Regions from separate parts of the Cryobacterium sp. MDB2-A-1 genome, predicted to be linked through region 2. Evidence: riboswitches for the same ligand, from Rfam matches in the RefSeq annotation. Region 2 holds a riboswitch; the other holds the start of a gene.
The links. Region 2 has a riboswitch for cyclic di-GMP ahead of E3O39_RS01300 (hypothetical protein). Riboswitches for the same ligand answer to the same signal wherever they lie in the genome.

Region 1 (10,092 bases), on a different contig from region 2:
GGCCAACAACTTCGACCTCATCGCCGCGATGGACCCGAAGGTGAACCCGTTGTCGTGGGCCTTGATCGTCGTGATCGTCGTGGTGACCATCGCCGGCCTGTTCCTGCACAAGGCGCGGTTCGGCCTCTACACCTACGCGATCGGCTCGAACACCTTCGCTGCCCGCGGCGCGGGCATCAACGTCGAACGACACCTGACGTTGGTCTACGCGCTCTCCGGGGCCCTGGCGGGCCTCGCCGGGATGTACGTCTACCTGCGCCTCGGTGCCGGCTCGCCGTCATCGGGAACGGGGCGTGAACTCGACGCCATCGCCGCGGTCGTCATCGGCGGCGCATCCCTGATGGGGGGCATCGGCCGGATCTGGGGCACCGTGCTCGGTGCGCTCATCCTCTTCACGGTGCAGTCCGGCCTGATCATGGTCGGCGTCGCACCCGACTGGAAGAAGGTCGTCGTGGCCATCCTGATCGCCGCGGCCGTCGCTGCGCAGACGCTGCAGAGCAAGAACGGAAGAAAATAATGACCGGCGAAGTGATCTACGAAGTCAAGAACGTCTCCAAGCGCTACGGGTCGGTCGTCGCCCTCGATGGTGCGAGCCTCAAGCTGCACGCCGGCGAGGTGCTCGGCCTGGTCGGCGACAACGGCGCGGGCAAGTCGACGCTCGTCAAGGTCCTCTCGGGGGCTCACCAGCCCAACGGCGGGAAGATCTACCTCGACGGCGTCGAGCGCACCTGGGGTTCGCCCCGGGAGGCGCTCGAGGCCGGCGTCGAAACCCTCTACCAGGACTCGGGGCTCGCCCCGCACCTGACGGTGTCGCAGAACGTGTTCCTCGGCCGGGAGAAGACCGTCAAGGGAATCTTCGGCACGATGGGCTTCCTGGCCCGCAAGGAGATGGAGCACGACGCCCACGAGGACCTCGAGCGCGTCGGGATCGCCGTTCCGGCATCCGACCGCCCGGTGTCCCAGCTTTCCGGCGGTCAGCGCCAGGCCGTGGCGATCGGCCGCGCCGTGGCGTGGGCGCGCCGTGTGATCATCCTCGACGAGCCGACCAACCACCTCGGTGCACGGCAGGCCGGCGAGGTGCTGCATGTCATCAAGGCCGCGAAGGCGAAGGGGCTCGGCGTGATCTTCATCTCGCACACCCTGCCTCATGTGCTCGAGGTCACCGACCGGGTCGTCGTGCTGCGGCTCGGCAAGATCGTCATGGATGCCCCCACCTCGGAATTCGACGGGGATCGCCTGATCGGTGTGCTCACCGGAACCATCCAGACGGTCAGGGTCGAGGGCGACTGACCCGCCGGTCGGACGCTCCGGGAAGCAAACGAAGCAGCCCCCTGGCGGCGCACTGCAGACACTCGCAGTGCTCCGCCCGGGGGCCGTCTTCGTGTCCTGAGACCGTGCGCGCTGGTCTCAGACGCTCGTGCGGAGCAAACCCCCGACATCCGTTTCCGCCCCGCCCGCTGCGGCGCGATTGGCCTCCAGCCAGGCGGTCAGGTCGGCGGCGGACAGGGGACGCGAATAGAGGTAGCCCTGCACCCCACCCGTGCCGAGGGCCTCGAGGAGACGTTGCTGGTCAAGCCGCTCAACGCCCTCTGCGACCGTCGCGACGCCGAGCTGGGCGCACAGCCGAACGATCGCCTCGATGACGGAGCGGTCGAAGGGATTGGACACCGCGCCGGCGACGAAACTCATGTCGATCTTCACGATGTCGACGGGGAGCGCGCGCAATGACGTCAGGGAGGCATAGCCCGTGCCGAAGTCGTCGATTGCGATCCCGACGCCGAGCGCTCCGATCGCGCGGAGGCGACCGATCGCGGCGGGGGAGTCCAGTACGACGGTCTCGGTGAGTTCGATGATGAGATCCTTCGCGAGGGTCCCGGTGTCGGCCAGGCAGCCGATGATCGAGTCGACGAACCCCTCGCGGTCGAGCTCGTGGGCCGAAACGTTCACGTGCACGGCCATCGGCGCTCCAGGATTGGCCGTCCGCCATGCCGCGGCGTCGAGGCAGGCGCGTCGCATCACGAAAGCGCCGATACCGATGATCGCTCCGGTCCGCTCGGCGATGTCGATGAAGTCACCGGGGAAGAGCAGGCCGCGTTCCGGGTGTTGCCAGCGGACGAGGGCCTCGACGGCGGTGCACTGCAGCCCGGGGAGATCGAGGATGGGCTGGTAGTGCACGACGAGCTCGTCGGCGGCCGCCGCGGCCGCGAGCTGCCATTCGAAGGTGACCCTGGGATTGTCCACGCGGAGGAGGCCAGGCTCGAAGACCTGGACGCGGTTCTTGCCATTGGCCTTCGCCGCGTACATCGCCACGTCCGCCTGGTGCACCAGATCCTCGATGTCGATCCCTGCTGCTGCTGTGGCGATGCCGATGCTGACGCCGACCTGCGCGGTGTTCCGCTCGAGGGTCACCGGTTCGGCGATCGACCTGCCCAGGGCTGTGGCGATGCAGAGGGCATCGGAATCACTCTTGCCGGCCAGGATGATGGCGAACTCGTCGCCACCGAGCCTGGCGCAGATGGCATTGCTCCCGGTGTTTGACCGCATCCGCTCGGCGACCTCGATGAGGAGTTCGTTTCCGGCCCGGTGTCCGAGAAGGTCGTTGACGTCCTTGAAATCGTCGAGATCGAGGAAGAAGATGTGGACGCCGCTGGCATCGTCTACCGTGCCCAGGATCGCGGTGAGCTTGGCCATGAACGACGCACGGTTGTTGAGACCGGTAAGCGGGTCCGAACTGACCTGGACCGTGAGCTCCCCCTGGACCGTACTGTTGCGGAGGGCGAGCGAGACCTGGTTGGAGAGCGCCCGGACCGAAACGAGGGCCTCCGCCGGGATCGTGCCGGGGGCTCCCACAAGAATCCACGTATTCGCCTGGGCATTCGAGGCGAGGCAGGCCCACGCCAGGGGGGTGCCGACGGCTGCATCGAGTGGGAGGGAGTCGACGTCGGTCGCGCTGGCGTCTTTTCCATTGGAGGCAGACGTGATGACGGTGCCGGGCAGTTGCGCAGGCAGCGAGTCGAACTGGCCGGTCGCGCCGTCGACGCGCAGGACAGGGCCGTCGCGCATGACCCGCAGGACGCGCAGTCCGGGGGTGGCGAGGCAGAGTTCCTGCGTCGCAGCCCAGCCGATGACCAAGATATCCGCCTCGTCGATGACTCCGAGGAGCAGGGTTCCAGTCGCCGAAAGCTCACGGTCGCGTCGCATCGACTGTTCGCGGGAGACCAGCACCATGCTCAGTTGCCGCACGATCACGACGGTGAGGAACAGGGTCGGAATAGTGCCGAGCACCACCACCGGTGGCGTCATCGCTGCGGACCCGTTGACCGGAACCCACAGCACGACCGTGATGACGAGTGCAAGCGAATACAGCGAGCAGCGGATGAATGACCTCGCCGTGGAACCGTAGAGTCCGCGCAACCAGATGGCCCCGAACATGACCCCGAGGACGATCATCGGGTCGGGCAGTGTCAGTGCGAGCGCCACGAACGCGACGAAGTCGATCAGGTCGAGTGCGAGCGGAATCCTTCTGAGGATGAACGCGGAACACCACGAGGCGATCAGGGCGACCGCGGCCGTGAGCGCGACCAGGAGAACTCCGTTGGTGTCCGAGGCGACGATGATCGGAACGGTGAGCAGAACTGAGGCCACCGCGAACCACGTGAAGAGCCACCGGGTGCCCTCCGTCATGCAATCCGGGCGGCGGAACGGATTCCACAGCGCGGTGAAGAAGTGATGTTGTTGTATCGCGGTCATGCGAGGCCGGGTCCTGTCAGTGTGTAGGCCGGCGAACCCGAAGGTCCCGTGCCTTTGCGACCCCGCCTTTCGACGGGTGTGCCTGTATGAGACCGCAATATTTGAAGCGTTTTCACACAGGGCCAGCCTAGCCTCCGCGTTCGGGGGGCCTGGCCGGAAGGAGCACCCATCCGTGTCGGGTAAACTCGAATGTCGGATTTGAGGGGTGTTTCGGTGGTCGACCTGGAGCTTGAACGGGAACAGAACTACGTGGCAACGCTGTACGCGCGTCTGGACGCGCTGCAACGGGAGGCCGAGGACCAGCTGACGGCGGTGCGGTTGCTCGACGTCGGCGGAAATCATCAGACCCGCTCCGAGCGGGACACCTTTGCGCGCCTCTACGAGGACCGGATCGTGCAGTTGCGGGAGATCGACGACCGGCTGGCGTTCGGCCGGCTCGAACTGGCCGCGGACGACGCGAGCGGCGACTCCGTGTTCCGCTACATCGGCAGGGTCGGGCTGCGCGACGAAGACTTGCAGCCGATGCTGCTCGACTGGCGGGTGCCGCAGGCGAGCGCGTTCTACCAGGCGACGGCCGCGACCCCGCTGGGAGCCAGGGCCAGGCGCCACCTGCAGTCCAGGGGGCGGACCATCATCCGGATCGAGGACGAGATCCTCGACGCCGAACGCCTCGGCGGAGAACCCTCAGAACATCAGGGGGAGGGAGCGTTGCTCTCCGCGCTGACCGCCCAGCGCACCGGGCACATGCCCGACATCGTCGCGACCATCCAGGCGGAACAGGACCGGATCATCCGCTCTGACCTCGCCGGAGTGCTCGTCGTCCAGGGCGGGCCGGGCACGGGGAAGACCGCCGTCGCGCTGCACCGTGCGGCGTACCTGCTCTACACGCATCGCGATCGCCTGAAGCACAACGGGGTGCTCATCGTGGGGCCGTCCCGCTCGTTCCTGCAGTACATCGAGGCGGTGCTGCCGTCGCTCGGCGAGACCGGGGTGGTTCTCTCAAGCGTTGGACAGCTGTACCCGGGCGTCGAGGCGACCCGCGAGGACGTCCCCGCCGTCGCGGCGCTCAAGGGCCAGGCTTTCATGGCCGCGCTCATCGCCCATGCGGTGCGCTCCCGGCAGCGGATCCCGGTGGGGACCCGTCAGCTCGAGGTCAACGGCGACAAGATCACCCTGGCCCCGCAGCTCGTGGCGAACGCGATCGCCAAGGCGCGCGAGGGCGGCAAGCCGCACAACCTCGCGAGGGTCACCTTCGTGAAGACCGCGATCGGCGCGCTCGCGCGCGACTGGCTGCGCCAGCTGCAGCAGGGCGGCGCCTCGATGGACGAGTCCGACCTGCCGATGCTGCGCGAAGACCTGCGGCTCGCCCAGGACGTGCGCGTCGCGCTCAACACCGCGTGGCTGCCGCTCACCCCCGAGAAGCTCGTGCAGGATCTCTACGCACGCCCGCAATGGCTCGCCGAGCTCACCCCGGGCTGGAGTGCGGAGCAGAGGGCGCTCCTGCACCGGGCCAGGGACGCCGAGTTCACGATCGCCGATATCCCGCTGCTCGATGAGGCGGCCGAGCACCTCGGCGAGTACAACGTCGTCGACGCCGCCCAGAAGCGCGAGCAGAAGGAACAGCGCAAACGCGACATCGAGAATGCCGAACTCGCAATCGCGAACATGGACGTGAAGGGTCTCGTCAACGCGCGCGCCCTGGCAGACAACTTCGCCGAGCTCGGCGACCGGGCCACGACCGCCGAGCGTGCGGCCGTCGACCGCACCTGGACATACGGCCACGTCGTCGTCGACGAGGCGCAGGAACTCTCGCCGATGCAGTGGCGGCTGCTGCTGCGCCGGGGGCCGCGCCGGTCGTTCACGGTCGTCGGCGATATCGCGCAGGCCGCATCCGCCTCAGCATCCGGCAGCTGGAAGGAGGCGCTCGCGCCCATCCTCGACGCCTCCCTCGAGGCCGGGCGCTGGCGCCTCGAGGAACTGACCGTGAACTATCGCACACCCCGCCAGATCGCGACCGCCGCCGAGGAGATGGCGATCGCGCACGGGCTGCCGGTGACGCCCTCGCGGGCGGTTCGCGCGAGTGAGTGGCCGATAACCGTCGAAGCGGATGTCGCGGCAGCGGTTCACCGCGAGCGCGCGCTGCGTGCGGGCGGTACCCTCGCCGTGATCGCTGCCGATGCGGCGCTTGAGGCCGTCGGGGCGGAGCTCTCGGCGGAGTTCGGGGACCGTGTAGGTCTCGGCGCCCTCGGGCTCGGCAGGGAGATCGCACTCCTTGGGCCTCGCGACGCGAAGGGCCTCGAGTTCGACGCCGTGATCGTCGTGGATCCCGCAGGCATCGTGGCCGCCTCGGAGCGCGGGGCCGGATCGCTGTACGTCGCCATGACCCGCGCGACGCAACGCCTCTACCTCGTCGCCGACCTGAACTCCGCGCTGCCCGCCGGCCTCACCCGCTGACCCTCGCCCGCTGAGCCCCACCTTCGCGCCGCCCGTGAAGTTCCGCGAGAGTGCACTTTTGGCCCTTAAACCACGGGTTTAAGGGCCAAAAGTGCGCTCTCGCGGAAGGACGGGACGGGACCGCGCCGGGCGGGCGAGGCGGCGGGGTCAGGGGCTGGGCGCCTCGAAGTAGAGGTGGGCGTGCGCCCGGCATCCGTCGTTGAAGGGCGCCGCGCAGTGCGGGCAGCGTGTCGCGGCACGGTAGTCGGTGATGCTCAGGGTGCGGAGGCAGGCTCCGCAGAGGATCGCCTGCTCCGCCCAGAGCGCGACCGGCCACTGCCGCGCGGCATGATCGGCCGCGGCGGCGTGGCAGAGGTGGCAGGGGTAGAACCGGCGGCAGCAGTAGAACCGGATCGCGACGACATCCGCCGCCGTGTTGTAGTGAACGCACCGCGTCTCGTCGTCGACGGTCTCGCCGAACACCTCGAGGTCGGTCGTGCTCAGCTGTTTTCGGCCCGGTGGCTGCACCAGCGGCCGCCTACTTCTTGGCGGCTGCGGTGACCTGGTCCTGGACGAAGGTGGAGAACACCGTCGCGTCGGTCAGGGAGCCGGTGTAGGCGACGCCGTTGACGAGCACGGTCGGGGTTCCGGCGACCTTGGTGAGGGTCGTCGAGTTGGGCAGCGGGCCGGCGAGGGCGCGCTTGGTCGCATTGCCGACCCAGGACTTGAAGGCACCGTCAGTGATGCACTTCGTGATGCCGGCGTCCGTGGCTCCCGCGGTCGTGACCAGGCTCACAAGTTCCTGATCCGTCAGGCCGGCGGTGCTCTCAGCGGGTTGCTGGGCGAACAGGGCGGCGTTGACGGCCGGGAATGCGGCGGGCTGGTAGTTGGCCACGCACACGGCGGCGTTCGCTGCCCGGGTCGAGTACTTCGTCCCGGCCGAGTTGGCGTCGAGGATGGAGATCGGGTGGTACTCGAGCGTCGCGTTGCCCGCGGTGACCCAGGAGTTGATCGCGGTGCCGTTGGTGGTCTCGAACTGGCCGCAATAGGGGCACAGGTAATCGGCGTAGACGACGATGTTCGCAGTGCTCGTGAGCTTGGTCTGGTCGGTCGCGACCGGCGTGGCGTCCGCGGCGAGGGCGGCCGTCGGGACGGCGGTGATGGTCGTTCCGTCGCCGGTGAGCAGGACCCCATCGCTGGCCATGTTCAGCGGGCCGGCGGCCGCGGGGCCGTTGCTGTTCACGATGACGAGGGCGACGACGACGGCGATCGCAACCAGTCCGGCACCGATGCCGCCTCGCAGGAACAGCTTGTTTCGCTTGTCCTTCTTCTGCTGGGCTTCACGCATCAAGCGGGCGCTCTCCCGTGCCGCATCGCGGCGGTCCTTCTTCGGGGGCGTGCCTTTGCCGGGGAGGTTGCTGTTCATAGACCCTGTACACCGTTTCGTCGCGAGTGACTTATCGAATCTAGGTTAGGCCGTCCACCTCCACGCCCCGTGCCATCGGGCTGGGAGCCAGCTGTGAGGAGGGTTAGAACCAGGTGCTGAGGTGCGGCGGCTGCCCTGAGCGGAATGCGGCGTCGACCTGCGTCGCGGCATCCTCCGTGTGCGCGGTGACTCTGCCGGCGCGGCTCAGCACGACGGCGCTCGGGCCGCCCAGGTACAGGGCGGAGAGGGCGGCGACCGAGAGGCTGAGGTGGGCCGCTCCCGCCGGGGTGGCCTCGCCCGCGGCGAGCGGATGCGCCGAGCCGGCACCGTCTGGAGAGACAGTGAGCAGGAACTCGCCCCCTGCGATGCCGAGGTCGTCGGAGACATCGAGGAGGAAGACGCCGGGTGCGGCGTATCGGCGGTGCTCGAGTGCGGCAGGCACGTCGAGGAGGCGCAGCCAGAGGTGGTCGCGTTCGGCGGAGGCGCGCACGGCCCGCGGGTTCTCGAGCTGCCAGACGAGGGGCTCCGCGGTACTCCGGAGCGGGGCGGAGACCTCTCCGATGAGGTCGAGGTCGAGCAGGAAGCGCCAGAGTGCTGTGTATGCCGCGTCGGTCGCCGCGACCAGGTCGACGACGTCGAGCCGACCAGGGTAGGCGTCGCCCTCGAGCGTGACGCTGTAGACCGCGAATCCCTTCGGTCGGCCGGTCGGGTCGTCGAAGCGCACCGTCTGCCGCGTCGGGGTGGCGGCGGTCGTCGGGGTCGGGGCTGCCGCCTCGGACGGCTCGGCCAACGCGGGGGTCGTGAGTCCGAGGATCTGGTCCCAGAGGCTGTCGCGACGGTCGACGTCACCGGCGCCGCGCCTTCTGGCGGCTTCGAAGATCGCCGGGGCGTCGTGGCGCAGCGATTCGGGGGAGACGAAGTGCAGCCGCCCCATGTCCGTCGGGGCTGCCGGGGCCGGCCGGGCGTCGCCGGTGGTGATGGTGATGCTTGCCTGGTGCGCGGCCGGCCCGAACCCGTATCGCGCGTAGATAGTGGCCTCCGACACGGTGAGCATGGCGAGTGGCAGGCCGAGCCCGTGCGCGGTGCGGAGCTCGGCGGTGAGCAGGGCGCGGGCGAGGCCTCTGCGGCGGTGCGTCGGCGAGACGGTGACCGAGCTGATCGCCCAGGCGGGCAGCGTGCCGCCGCCGGGGACGCTCAGGCCCATCGGCCAGGACCGCACCGTCGCGACCGGGGTGAGCGGATCGGCAGCGGTCGCGTCGAGGACGGCCGTCACGCGATCCCCTGCGGTGTTCGCCAGGCGGCGGACAAGTTCGTTGTCGTCGGGCGCGCCCTCGTGGAAGCCGCGCGCTGTCGCGCGGTGCCAGTGTCGCCGGGCCTCGGTGTCTGCGGCGTCGATCAGGCGCAGTTCGAGGCCGCCGATCGCGAGCACGGCCGCCGATTCCTCGTCGATGGGCGTGCGTGCGAAGTCGGGTGCCGTGTAGTCGTTCACGGCCCTACTGTACTGGCCGGGGACCGGCCGGAGTCAGCTCGCGACGGTCGCGGCTGGCGTCCCGGGCCCGGGGACCGGAGGGACGAGCGCTCGTGCGACGGCCGCGCGGCCGATGGCGGCGAGGGACTCCGGCCCCGCCTCGGAGCCGATCTCGCCGCGTGGCACGGTCGCGAAGCCGAGGGAACGCTCGCCGAGTACGATCACCCGGCCGCCGCCGGCCTCGAAGGAGCGCAGCTCGTCCGTGAGCGGAGTGCCGTCCGTGTCATCGGGGGACGGCGGTCCGGCGAGGATCAGGATCCGGGGGCGCTGCCCGCGCAGGGATCGGACGAGTGCGAGTTCACGGTCGGGATCGCCGGCCGTGACGGTCACCGTGACGGTGAGTCCGGCATCCGCTGCCGCGTCGATCACGCCGGATGCCAGGAATGCGTCGCGCGGGTCCGCGATGTCGGTGACGACAAGGGCGACCGTCCGGGTGCTTCCCGTGGCAACGGCCTGCGCCGAGAGGTTGGGAGTGTAGCCGAGCTGGGCGGCGGCCGTGAAGACCCGGTCGCGGTAGTCCCCGTTGACGGTGCGGGTGCTGCCGTTCAGGGCACGCGACGCGGTGGCGAGGGACACGCCAGCCGCGGTGGCCACGTCGAGCAGGGTGGGTAGCCTGGATGACGGACTCATCGGTCCATCCCCTTCCTGGGGACTGGCGGGCCGGTTCGCGGTTCGGGTCGCGGTTCGGCAGGTGCTTGTCATTGTGGCACGCCGGGCGCGGGGAAGGCGTGTGCGGGCCTGAGACTCTCCTGCGGAACCGGGAATTCCCCCCGGTTGCGGGGCGACCGGGGGGAATTCTGCCTGCCGGCAGTGGCTGCCGGGCGTTCGGAACCTAGTTCAGCGCGAGTGCCGACCACGAGACCGGCGGCAGGATGACGGTGAGGACCCCTTCGGTGAGCAGCACGCCGTCGAGGGGCTTCAGGCCGACCCGATTCTGGTCGGCGAGTGTGTTCCT
Region 2 (10,092 bases):
CAACTACGCCGGTGGTGGGGCTGAACGATACGAATCACGCATCTGAACAGTGGGGCTCACTCGCACCAGAGGTGGTGCCCATCGAAGCCAATATTCACGTAGGCGTAGAGATGGAGTCTGCACGTTGCCGGTCTGTGCGGATTCCGATCTTGAAGACCTGGTGGATTCAGCTGGTCATTGCAACACCTGGTGGATTTGTTGCTTCCGGCCTGCACGCGTCTTTGCGGAGGGGACTTCACTTACGAACAGTGAAGGCCGGTCAGAAGCGTGAGTTTTCCGATTCATATGCGATCAAGGTGTGCAGATCGACTCCGAAGAGGGCCACAAGAGGCCAGAGCGCAATCGCCGCCACGCCTTCCAGGACGTTGTTGGGAACATTCCATGCCACGAGGTAACCGTGGGTGGCAGCAACCACGACCCCGATGACCAGATACACGATCCCGACCAGACCAATTCCGCGCCTGCCCATTTTGCGCCTGCCAATTCCGCGTATCGTCGCTCATCTGCCACTGCGGGTGTGATGACACAATAGTCGCGTTGGGGTCCTTCGGGGAGGCTTGGGCTCTTTCCGATTCGATGTTCCGAGGGCGGTGCGGGCGGGGGTGTTCGTGCAGCACGGGTGCCGCCGACATGTTCGCAATAGGAAACCCATCCCATGCCTGTGCCACCCGTGAGTGTCGGTGGGTTTTAACGCCGTGAGTGAGTGACTCGGACTTTAAGTCACTTCGTATATCTCCCGGTCGTCCCGCGACGATCGATCGCGCTCCTTACCCGACGGGAATGCGAGGCCGGTACCGCGGTGATATGCTCGGCGCATCATCAAGCATTGGTGAGATGAAGGGTCGTCATCATGAATCTCCTGCTTATTGTCATCGCCGTTATTGCCGTGGTCCTGCTGATTACGGGCGGTTTTGTCCAGTCTCTCCAGTTCCTTCTCTGGGTGGGCATCGTTTTGGCGATCATCGCTGTGATCCTTTTTCTCGCGCGCTCCATCTCCGGACGACGTGGCGTGTAGCACCAGCTGTACCCAGTGCCTGCGAGGGCCGCTTCGCTGTGCCGACTGATGAAGTCACGACAAGACGCGTGAGTGTCAGGTGCGCGAATGCTTGTTGGCGCGACAAGTTGATCGGGATTCCGCCCCGACCGATCAAGCCCAGGCCTCCAAGGATGACTAAATAGCTGTTAACGCCAGCAAGAAAGTTCTACATCAGGTCTGCCAGTTTCGCGCAGTCAGTGCCGCGATAGGCCGTGCCCGGCGGACCGAGGACTTCGACCAGAGAACGGTGGCGAGGGCAGTTCGGGACGCCGGCAGTATCCGGCTAGCTGAATGCCTTGTTCGTTGTCTCTGAAATGCTGCAGCCAGGAATGCTGGACGGCGAGTTCACGAAATACGATATTGCCCCCTTCAGACTGGGAAAGACGGCGCGTTCAACCGAGTTAAGGAATTCCATCACCTCAAAACTGCCGTGGTTCTTCGAAATGAAGCCAATCAAGCAGAGAGCATTGTCTGGAGCAATGCGGCGGTCAATGACTCTCCACTCGCAACCGGACAGAGCGCGGACTTCAATGTCGTCTGCCGTTCGGGCCTGCAATCGGCCTGCGATCATGATGCTTCCTCCCATCATTTTCTCTGTGACGCTCGTGCGGCCGCCTGATGGTTTTCTGGGCCGTTGAATGGTGTGCCCATCTATCACGGCAGGGCCCGATGGTGCTAGCCGCGGAGGTCATTCTTCGCATCAGGTCACAGTTACTACGAGGACGGCCGCCACTCCTATCAGTCCACCGGCTTGCGGTGCCTGGGGTCAGGCTGTTGAGGTTCTTCTGTGACTGTGTTGATCGGCCGGGCGACTGCCGGGGCGGAACCAAACCAGAGAATCTTGGCTCTTGGTTCCACTGAATCTTCCGGAAGGACCAGTGTGGGCTCAGGGCGCGTCTCGGGCACGATCGGTTTGACGGATGTGAGGAAGGGGAAGCTCATTTCGCGTAGGTCCTAGCCATTCGGTAGGCCGGCTGGCCCGAGGGTCCCGTGCCTTTGCGACCCCGTCTCACGGCGGGTGTGCCTTGTGCGATGGACGTTGACACCCGTCTCGCCGGCGGCCGGTAGCCACCTGACTTGAAGGTAGCACTCTCGGTCCGACGCGGATGGCCCCCGAAAGGGGTGGGCCCTTGGTCCGGATTCTCGAGGTCAACCGCTTCATAGCGGTCTCCGGGAGGTGGGAAAGCGCACGGGACCCGCCGGAGGAGTATCCGCTGTGCACGATGCCGAGACCCAGGAGCGCACCGATCGTTTTCCGGTGAAGCGGTGCCAGGGTGACGCCATCGATACCGGCCACGATCGGAGTTGCAGTGGCGTGGTTGCCCAGCCGCCCGGAGGCGGCGGCGTCGAGTTGGCGGACACAATTGGACAAGAGCGCCCGCGGAAATGCACCGAATCGTCGGCACGTCGGTCCGGTGAACAGTTTCCACAGCGTGCCCTGACGCAGCACCGCTCTCCATGGAGTCCTCCCCGGTGAGTATCCCCGCGACCAACGCCCTCATGGGAACCAACCGGGCGGACGATACGAGGTTTAGGTCATTCAGGAATCGGCTTTGTCGCCATGAACGCTGCCGCCCAGAAATCCATCGGATTCACACCTGGCGCGCCCGGTTCAACCGCCACTCGCCAAAGCACGACCATCGAATACTCGCTAGGGAAAGTGGACGACACCACAGCGATCGGCTGACCCACCTCGGGCCGATCCGGTCGGTACAGGCACAGATGCTGGCACTATCCGCCACCTCGGAACGGGAAGCACATGACCGCATCAAGACACAGTGTTAGCAGCGCCCATCGCTTACCCCTAGTTCCGGAAGTGTCGACGGGCGCAAACGAATAGTACTTCGCGGGCAGCACATGCACTCACTAACAACCTCCATGCCGCGCCGACCGGGTGAACGGGGGGGGCTAGGAGGCCGCACCCTGAATTACTACGCTCTAAATGAGACGAATCACTCTGAGGGAACCCCGATGGCAACGATGTGGACGGCCGTTACCCTCCGGGGTAACGACGCTCTGAGCCCGACGTTTGTGGTTTTGGTCAGACGGGACGAGCGCGGCCTAGTTCCCACGGTCCTCATCAATCCAATCGACACCGCCGGCCGCAGACTGCCCGGCATCTGGCTAAGCCAAGATCCTCACCCCGCTATATACCGGCGTCTGTCAGAGAGTCACTCGCTCTAGAAGGGCGCTGATCAAGTTTTGGCGTTGGCTTGGCGGGTTAGGTCGCTCTTTCAAGCCTGGTCGCCCGTCGATGTCCGCTGATGTGATGGCGTTGGTCATGGTGTCGCAGAGCCCGAACAATTTCTCGGACCGGGATGCGGCCGAAGCCGTGATTTTTTATCTGAGTTGGAGGGCGGCCTGCGGGTGCGCGTTCGCGGGGACCCGTGGACGGCGTGACCACGAACTGCACGCCTCCTCTGGTGTATGTGTCAATGGCGTGAAGTTAACCCGCAGCCGTCGGCCCCCAAATAGGTGATGCGCTACCGTGACAGCATGAATCTTCTATTTTGCCCGAACTGCGACAGCAGCGTCGTGCACGGACCGTATTCCACTGTGGTCCAGCCCGGAATGCGCACTTGGATCGACCAGTGCTCGAAGGAGGACTGTGAGTGGGAAAACGCTGGGATAGACCTGATCTAGCGATAGGCCATGGCCACATGCGGCGCTGAGCTCTCCCCACACCGATGCAGCTGATTCTGAGGTAGAACCGACGGTGACTTTTGGCCTCGTCAGGTCGCGCAGTCATTCCCTCGAGAGTTTGGAACGCCGGCCCCAGTCGCTGTGGCTGGCGCGGCGATAGTTGCCTAAGTGAGGCCCTTGGGTGATAATCGGCTCACCCGAAAATAGTCTGTGTGCCCGGATTGTGGCGCGCAGGTTTGTGAGAAATGGAGACGCCATGGCGTCAGCGCGGACTGCAGAGATAACACGTGGTGCGGAGGCGGTGACGGGCGGACAGGCCGCGTTCATGTACCTCCGGCGTCGCATACTTTCAGGTGAGATACCCGCACGTACAGTACTCCGGGAGCAGTCCTTGGCGGACGAGTTGGGTCTCAGCCGGACCCCTGTCCGAGAGGCCCTGCGTCGTCTGGACGAAGCCGGCCTTGTTGACTTCACGCCCAATAGAGGGGCGACGGTCGTCTCCTGGACACAGGAACAGGTACGGGAGACGTATTGCCTGCGCGCGGGCCTGGAGAGCAGGGCCGCCGGTTTGGCTGCCACCCGCATAAGTGATGAAACTCTCGAACAACTCGCTGAACTCATCGTGTCGATGGACGAATTCGTGCTTGCGAGTGACGATGAAGGAGTTACGCGACTTGGCGAACTCAACGCCAAATTCCATCACACGATCGTGGCGGCGTCCGGGAACCAGCCGCTCATTCAACTGACAGGCTCTGTCGGACGCATCCCGATGATGGCGCGTGTCTTTCGACGCGATGGCGAGCGTTTTCGGGCAAGCAGCAATCATCACCACCGCGACATCCTCACGGCGCTTCGGTCACACGACGCCCTCTGGGCCGAAGCAGCGATGCGCGCTCACATCCTCGGCGCTCGGAACGCAATCATGGACTGGGACGGCTCGGATCTCGACGCAGATCGCGACACTGCATAGCCGGACGCGGATAGCTGTTTGGGGGAGTAGCGCGGCGCCTAGCAGCGGAGATTTCTCGGTCAGCTCGGTCGTGATTTCGACACGTCGAGGGATGCCACAGGTCTCACTGCGACTGAGGGGTCAAGGACGGCCTCGTCCGATCAGGACCTCAAATGGTGAGCTGTTTCAGTGCGAACATCGGGCATGACTGGTAGATGTTGGCCGGAGTTAGTAGACGTCGTCCCAGTGGTCCTCGGTCGACCAGCCTGCTGACCTTGATGCCACTGCACGCGTGACGGTGCTTTCAGCCCTGAACTCCGAAAGGAGAGAGTCGATGTGGTCGCGAAGGACGGATACGGCATAGTGCGTCTCGGGTTCGTCACCAACGGCATTCTCGGGAATGCTGATGAGTTCACTGCCGGGGGCTACGAGAAGGTGAATGAGTATTTCGCTACCGTCTGCGCTATAGGACGGCACCTCCACTACTTCAGATTTGTGCTGCTCTGTGAGCGCTGCGGCGAATTCTAATAGCGCATCCGCAACAGCATTTGTGGTTAGGAACGTCGTTCCGCAGTACGACATTCTCTTCACAATTCCCCCGATTCATGCCCTGGAGACGCCAACCCAGCGCACAAGCGAAATGTTAGGGCATTTTTGTGTCGGTGACCAGTATGATTTTTGGCTCACGCGCCATCAGGTGCATGTGAAGACGATAGCTTCACGCGAGCCTGCGACTTGTCGAAACAGCGCACGCAATCGCCTTTTTCAGGAGGGTCGTCTGGTCAATTTGGGTTTCCGGCTAGCGGCTCGAAAACTGTTCGTATTCTTGCCGCGCCCTTTCCAACCTTGTTCGCGGTCGACGTGAGTCAGAAGTGCACTTTGCCTTCGAATGCGTGCGAATAGGCATGCGTGGTGTCAGGCGAAGTGCGGAGATCGAAGGAGGCGTTGGTGTGGGCCTGATATCTCACCGATACGCACATCATGTCAACCCGGTTGCGCCGGGATAGATACGAGTTCAGGGTGTGGGAATGAGACGTATTATGTTCGGCGGTGCTTCGTTCCTGACGGCAGATCGAATCGCAGACTCCCTCGTCAGTCTCTTGATCGTGCTCAATGCCAAACATAGGTCTGCAGTCGCGTCAATCCCGGTGGTATTGATCGGGGGCGCAGTCGTGACAGCGACACTTCTCCTCGGGCCGACAAGCGCTTTCGTCGCTATCCCGGAAGAATCCTTCTGGCCTGAACCCGACGCCGCGGAGGCCGTTACGCACCTTGAGTTTCTCGGCCAGGCGGCGTCCGCACCTGGAGAGACCGGGTATTCGGAGACGATTGCGGTCCCTGCCTACGAATGGGGTGACCCGGATGTGCACGAATTCTGGTGATGCTGGACGTCAGTAGAGGGAAGGTGTACCCCGAAAATGGTCACTCCCAGGAGGCCGCGCGACGTTCCGGGAGCAGCCGGAGTGATGACCCGCTCGACGAAGCTGAGAGCGGTCGCTTGGCTGGATACTGCCAAGGCAGGGCGATGAACATCACGCGGGGGCTTCTTCTCACCGTTGGCTCGGCGCTTCCGGGGAAATCGACCAGCAAGGTGACGACGTTCAGGGCGAGCGGTGAAGGTATCCAAGGGTTTTGAATATCTTGTTTCCGCGCCCTGCGGAAAAGGCAGCCGCGGGTCTCGCGGCGCCTATTTTTGCGACTGCGCGCTTAACAGAGGCCCGAACCCGCGCCTACTTATCAAACGGGCGCGGGATGAGATCTATAAGTTGACACTCAGGACATAGTTGACGCACCCGGAGCCCGTATGGTGTCTCCACCGTCGCCACGTTCATCTCGTGGCCGCAGGCAGGACATACCGGTCCCTCCCAGGGGATGCCGTCATCGTCCATCGTAGGATTCTGCCTCAAATTGTGAAGTCCCTCGCCGACGGGCGACGGACGCTTTCGCTTCCCTGGACTAGCCGCGCAGAAGGTCGATCATGTGTTTGTCGTGTGCGACGAGAGCGGCCGTGACCCTCTTATCGATCAAAGCCGTGAGCTCCGCCATGGCTTGGTGTGCATACTCGTCCGCGCTGAGCTCCGTTGTCGACGTTTTGAAAACATTCTCCGACGATCGTGCTTCTATGTAGCGAATGATCGCGTCTAGCAATTCGCGATTCGGCATTTCCTATCCCCCCCCCCGAGCGTGGTTATTGATCCCAAACGTAGTCCCTCGTGGCATGGCTCGGCAACGAATGTTAACAGCCATGCCAGACTCGGAGCAGCGAGGCTAATCTCGACTCGCAAACCCCTAAGGGTAATCTGTGTGTAGACGACGGAGTCTTGTCGTCCACAGGGTGCGATCCAAGTCGCAATTTCACTGCCTATCCGCGCAGCTTCATTGGAGTCTTCAACGTCGACGACTTATTAAGACAGTTCGGTGCTGTTATCGGCAGAAACGACTCTTGACCATCCCAGGTCGCCCGTTCGCCTTAGTCCATTTCTATTGTCGGAGTCCAGAGCTGATATTCATTTTGACTCTCGTCAACCATTTTTTAGAAGACGATCTCAGCGATCGATGACTTTGGGTTTTGCCTTGACATAGAGCACAAGATGTTTGGTAGGCCTACGGCTTTATGATCCGCACACGGCTCAGTGAGAAGATAACAGCTCCGACGATTACGGTGGCGACGAAGATGACGATGGAATAGATCGCAACGCTTCCGTACCCAGTGGCGGGGTCGAGGAACGGGTAGGGCACCCAGCCGTCAGTTGCACCGCGGATGATGACGACGATGATCCAGAGCACCGGATAGATCAGGACGACCCAGAGTCGCTTCCACGCCAGGGCGGTGCGGTCGCCGAAGAGGATCCAGTCCAGTGCGGCGTAGATCGGGAATGCGACGTGGAGCACCCAGTTCGCCCACTCGAGTGAGACGCCTCCCTCTAGGCCGGCCAGGAGGAGGTTATAGACGATGCCGACGATCACGATGTAGGTCGTCGCGCAGGCACGCGCGAACATGAGAAGTCGCGTCTGTGTGCGGCCTATGAATGTGGTTAGAGCGGCGAGGAGCAGGATTACCGCGGTGATGATGTTGCTCTGCATCGTGAAGAAGCCGAAGAAGTTGAACGGGTTGATGTTCGCTCGCGTCGCTGTGTCGAAGAAGGTGGCCACGATGGCGATCACAACTAGCGCGACGATGGCCACTCGGAGGACGGCAAATAGGTATTTCCGTGATCCGGTCGATGGTTCCGTCTTGATATCGCTGGTTGTCGTCATGCTTCTCTCCCCGCTAGATGTTGTGCGTATGTATGAAGCATGAGCGCGATGCTGTCAAGCCTACGAGTATCCGGGGGCATCAGATAGATCGTACCGACCCTTTACTGACGTCATCGCCGAAGGCGATGCGTCGTCCAGCCAGCACCTCTTGCACGTGGTCCCAGGCCTCGTCGTCCACGAGTGGTTCGTGAGTGCCGTCGTGATGGGACGGGCGACCGGATGGGTCGAGCGGACTTTTTCGATGGCCAGATTGATCAACTGTTGTCGGGTTGTCGCGTCAAGCACCGCGCCATATATGCGGGGCTGGCTTGCCCTCCTCGGGGAATCTCTGGGCCCAGACGAACCGATCCACTGGTGGCCAGTCATCGCGCTCGCGCTATCACCGCTTGCCTTCCTGGCAGCCCCTGCCCTTCTGAACGACTTGCGCCTTCCCGAACTCATGACGCAGTCTCGCCGTTGGCAAACAAACGGCACGCCGGTAGAGACGGGCGATGTCGCCGGACCTGACTGCCGCCATTGCACGCGGCCAGGGAAACGAGATTGTGGCGATTCCAGCGCTCGGCGATGACGGCGAACCAATGGTTGTGAGTCTCGTTTTGGGCCCGACGAGTTCACTGATCAGCGTCCCGAAGGCGTGGAGTGAGCCAGTACCGGACTACACGGACGCGGTCGAAAGCCTTTGCACACTTGCCTACGACGCACTCTCGGCTGGGCCAGGGGGATTTTCAGAAGCAATCGAAATGACCGATTTTGAACTGTACGACCCGGACGACACAGGTTAGGTGGCCCGTGCATCACCAAGCTTGGCAGCAGGTTTACGTGACGCAAGTCCGTTTTGCGACCGGACAGTTCGAGCGGGCGCGGGATCCTTCCGATGCCTTCCGTGCCTCGCCGTGATTGAACAACGCGACGAGAGGGAGGATGGGTCCTTGATTCCTGCGCTGTTCACCCCTAGTCAGCATGCGCCACGGCGGCATCCAGCAACGGTTGAAGAGTTTCACGACCGGTTTATCAGAAGGTAGGGGTTCCTCGAAGAGCGGCGGCGGCGGGGGTTCACCCCGCAGGAGGCTGATCTCGCCCTGCGCGAGGCGGCGGTCGCACTCGGCGTTGTGCCCGGGCCGGCCGCGGTCCTGCGGCTCATCTGGTCGTGCAGATCAGTTGTTGATGCTCACGTGCTGGGTCGCGGCCTCGGCCCGGAGGGTGGCGCCGTCGGCCGCGATTACCTGGATAACGTCGGCGATCGAGAGCGGGCGGCCGAGCAGGAACCCCTGACCGTCGTCGCAGGCGAGGTCGAGGAGGTCGTTGAGCTGGGCGACCGTCTCGATGCCCCCACCGACCACGCTCATGCCCAGGCCATGCGCCATCGCGATGACCGCCGCGACGATCCCGCGCTCATGCGATGACACGGTCAGCTGCTCGAGCTTGACGACACCCACCGGGAACTTCGGCAACCGGGTGAGTGAGGTGTACGTCGCGCCGAAGTCGTCGACCGCGAGCTGGACCCCGAGGGCGGCGAGCGCCTCGAGGGTCCTGCGCGAGTCCGGCCCATCGTAGACCAGGGCTCGCTCGCTGACCTCGAGGCATAGCTGGCCGGGCGCGAGCCCGTGCTGCTCGAGGGTACTGCGGACGAGGTCCACGAAGTGTCGCTCGCGCAGCTCCCGACCCGAGACGTTGACGGACATCGTCAACGAGGCGATGTTCGGGTCCCGATCGGCGGTCCACGCCGCGAGCTGCTCGCAGGCCGTGTCGAGCACCCAGGCGCCGATCCGCACGATCAGGCCGCGGGCCTCGGCGACGGCGAGGAAGTCCGCGGGGCTGAGCGTCCCGCGCCGGGGGTGCTCCCAGCGGATCAGCGCCTCGAACCCGAGGACATGCTGTTCCGCCAACGAGAGCCGTGGCTGGTAAACGAGCCTGAACTCCTTGTTCTCCAGGGCAAGCCGCAGCTCGGCTTCGATTGCGGAGCCCTCGGCGGCCTCGATCGGCGCGAGCGGGTCGAAGATCTCGAACCGGTTCCGGCCGCCCTCCTTGGCCCGGTACATCGCCGAGTCCGCGTTGCGCAGCAAGCTCGAGGCATCGGTTCCCGGATCGTCGGTGACGACGGCTCCGACGCTCGCTGAGAGACGCAGAGTCAGGGTGCCGACCTCGAACGGCTCGGCCATGGCGTGCACGATGCGGTCGGCGACCTGCTCGACGTCGTCGGCGGTAG

Region 1: it holds a riboswitch for cyclic di-GMP, as region 2 does, so the genes downstream of both, E3O39_RS05510 (bifunctional diguanylate cyclase/phosphodiesterase) here and E3O39_RS01300 (hypothetical protein) in region 2, are expected to answer to the same signal.

The regions. Positions count from the first base shown of each region.
Region 1 is NZ_SOFK01000022.1:115,957-126,048, forward strand. It holds gene E3O39_RS05500 (ABC transporter permease) at 1-517, shown strand, start outside; gene E3O39_RS05505 (ATP-binding cassette domain-containing protein) at 517-1,290, shown strand; gene E3O39_RS05510 (bifunctional diguanylate cyclase/phosphodiesterase) at 1,408-3,750, opposite strand; cyclic di-GMP riboswitch class I at 3,770-3,843, opposite strand; gene E3O39_RS05515 (UvrD-helicase domain-containing protein) at 3,940-6,204, shown strand; gene E3O39_RS05520 (CHY zinc finger protein) at 6,352-6,711, opposite strand; gene E3O39_RS05525 (thioredoxin domain-containing protein) at 6,722-7,609, opposite strand; gene E3O39_RS05530 (GNAT family N-acetyltransferase) at 7,713-9,098, opposite strand; gene E3O39_RS05535 (LacI family DNA-binding transcriptional regulator) at 9,132-9,767, opposite strand; gene E3O39_RS05540 (alpha-N-arabinofuranosidase) at 9,970-10,092, opposite strand, start outside.
Region 2 is NZ_SOFK01000010.1:2-10,093, forward strand. It holds gene E3O39_RS01295 (hypothetical protein) at 260-469, opposite strand; gene E3O39_RS18840 (DUF2207 domain-containing protein) at 851-1,015, shown strand; gene E3O39_RS01300 (hypothetical protein) at 1,320-1,607, opposite strand; cyclic di-GMP riboswitch class I at 1,998-2,071, opposite strand; gene E3O39_RS19800 (hypothetical protein) at 3,291-3,515, shown strand; gene E3O39_RS01310 (GntR family transcriptional regulator) at 4,005-4,649, shown strand; gene E3O39_RS01315 (hypothetical protein) at 4,857-5,219, opposite strand; gene E3O39_RS01320 (hypothetical protein) at 5,801-6,010, shown strand; gene E3O39_RS19325 (hypothetical protein) at 6,585-6,791, opposite strand; gene E3O39_RS01330 (Pr6Pr family membrane protein) at 7,233-7,886, opposite strand; gene E3O39_RS01335 (hypothetical protein) at 8,378-8,668, shown strand; gene E3O39_RS01340 (bifunctional diguanylate cyclase/phosphodiesterase) at 9,041-10,092, opposite strand, start outside.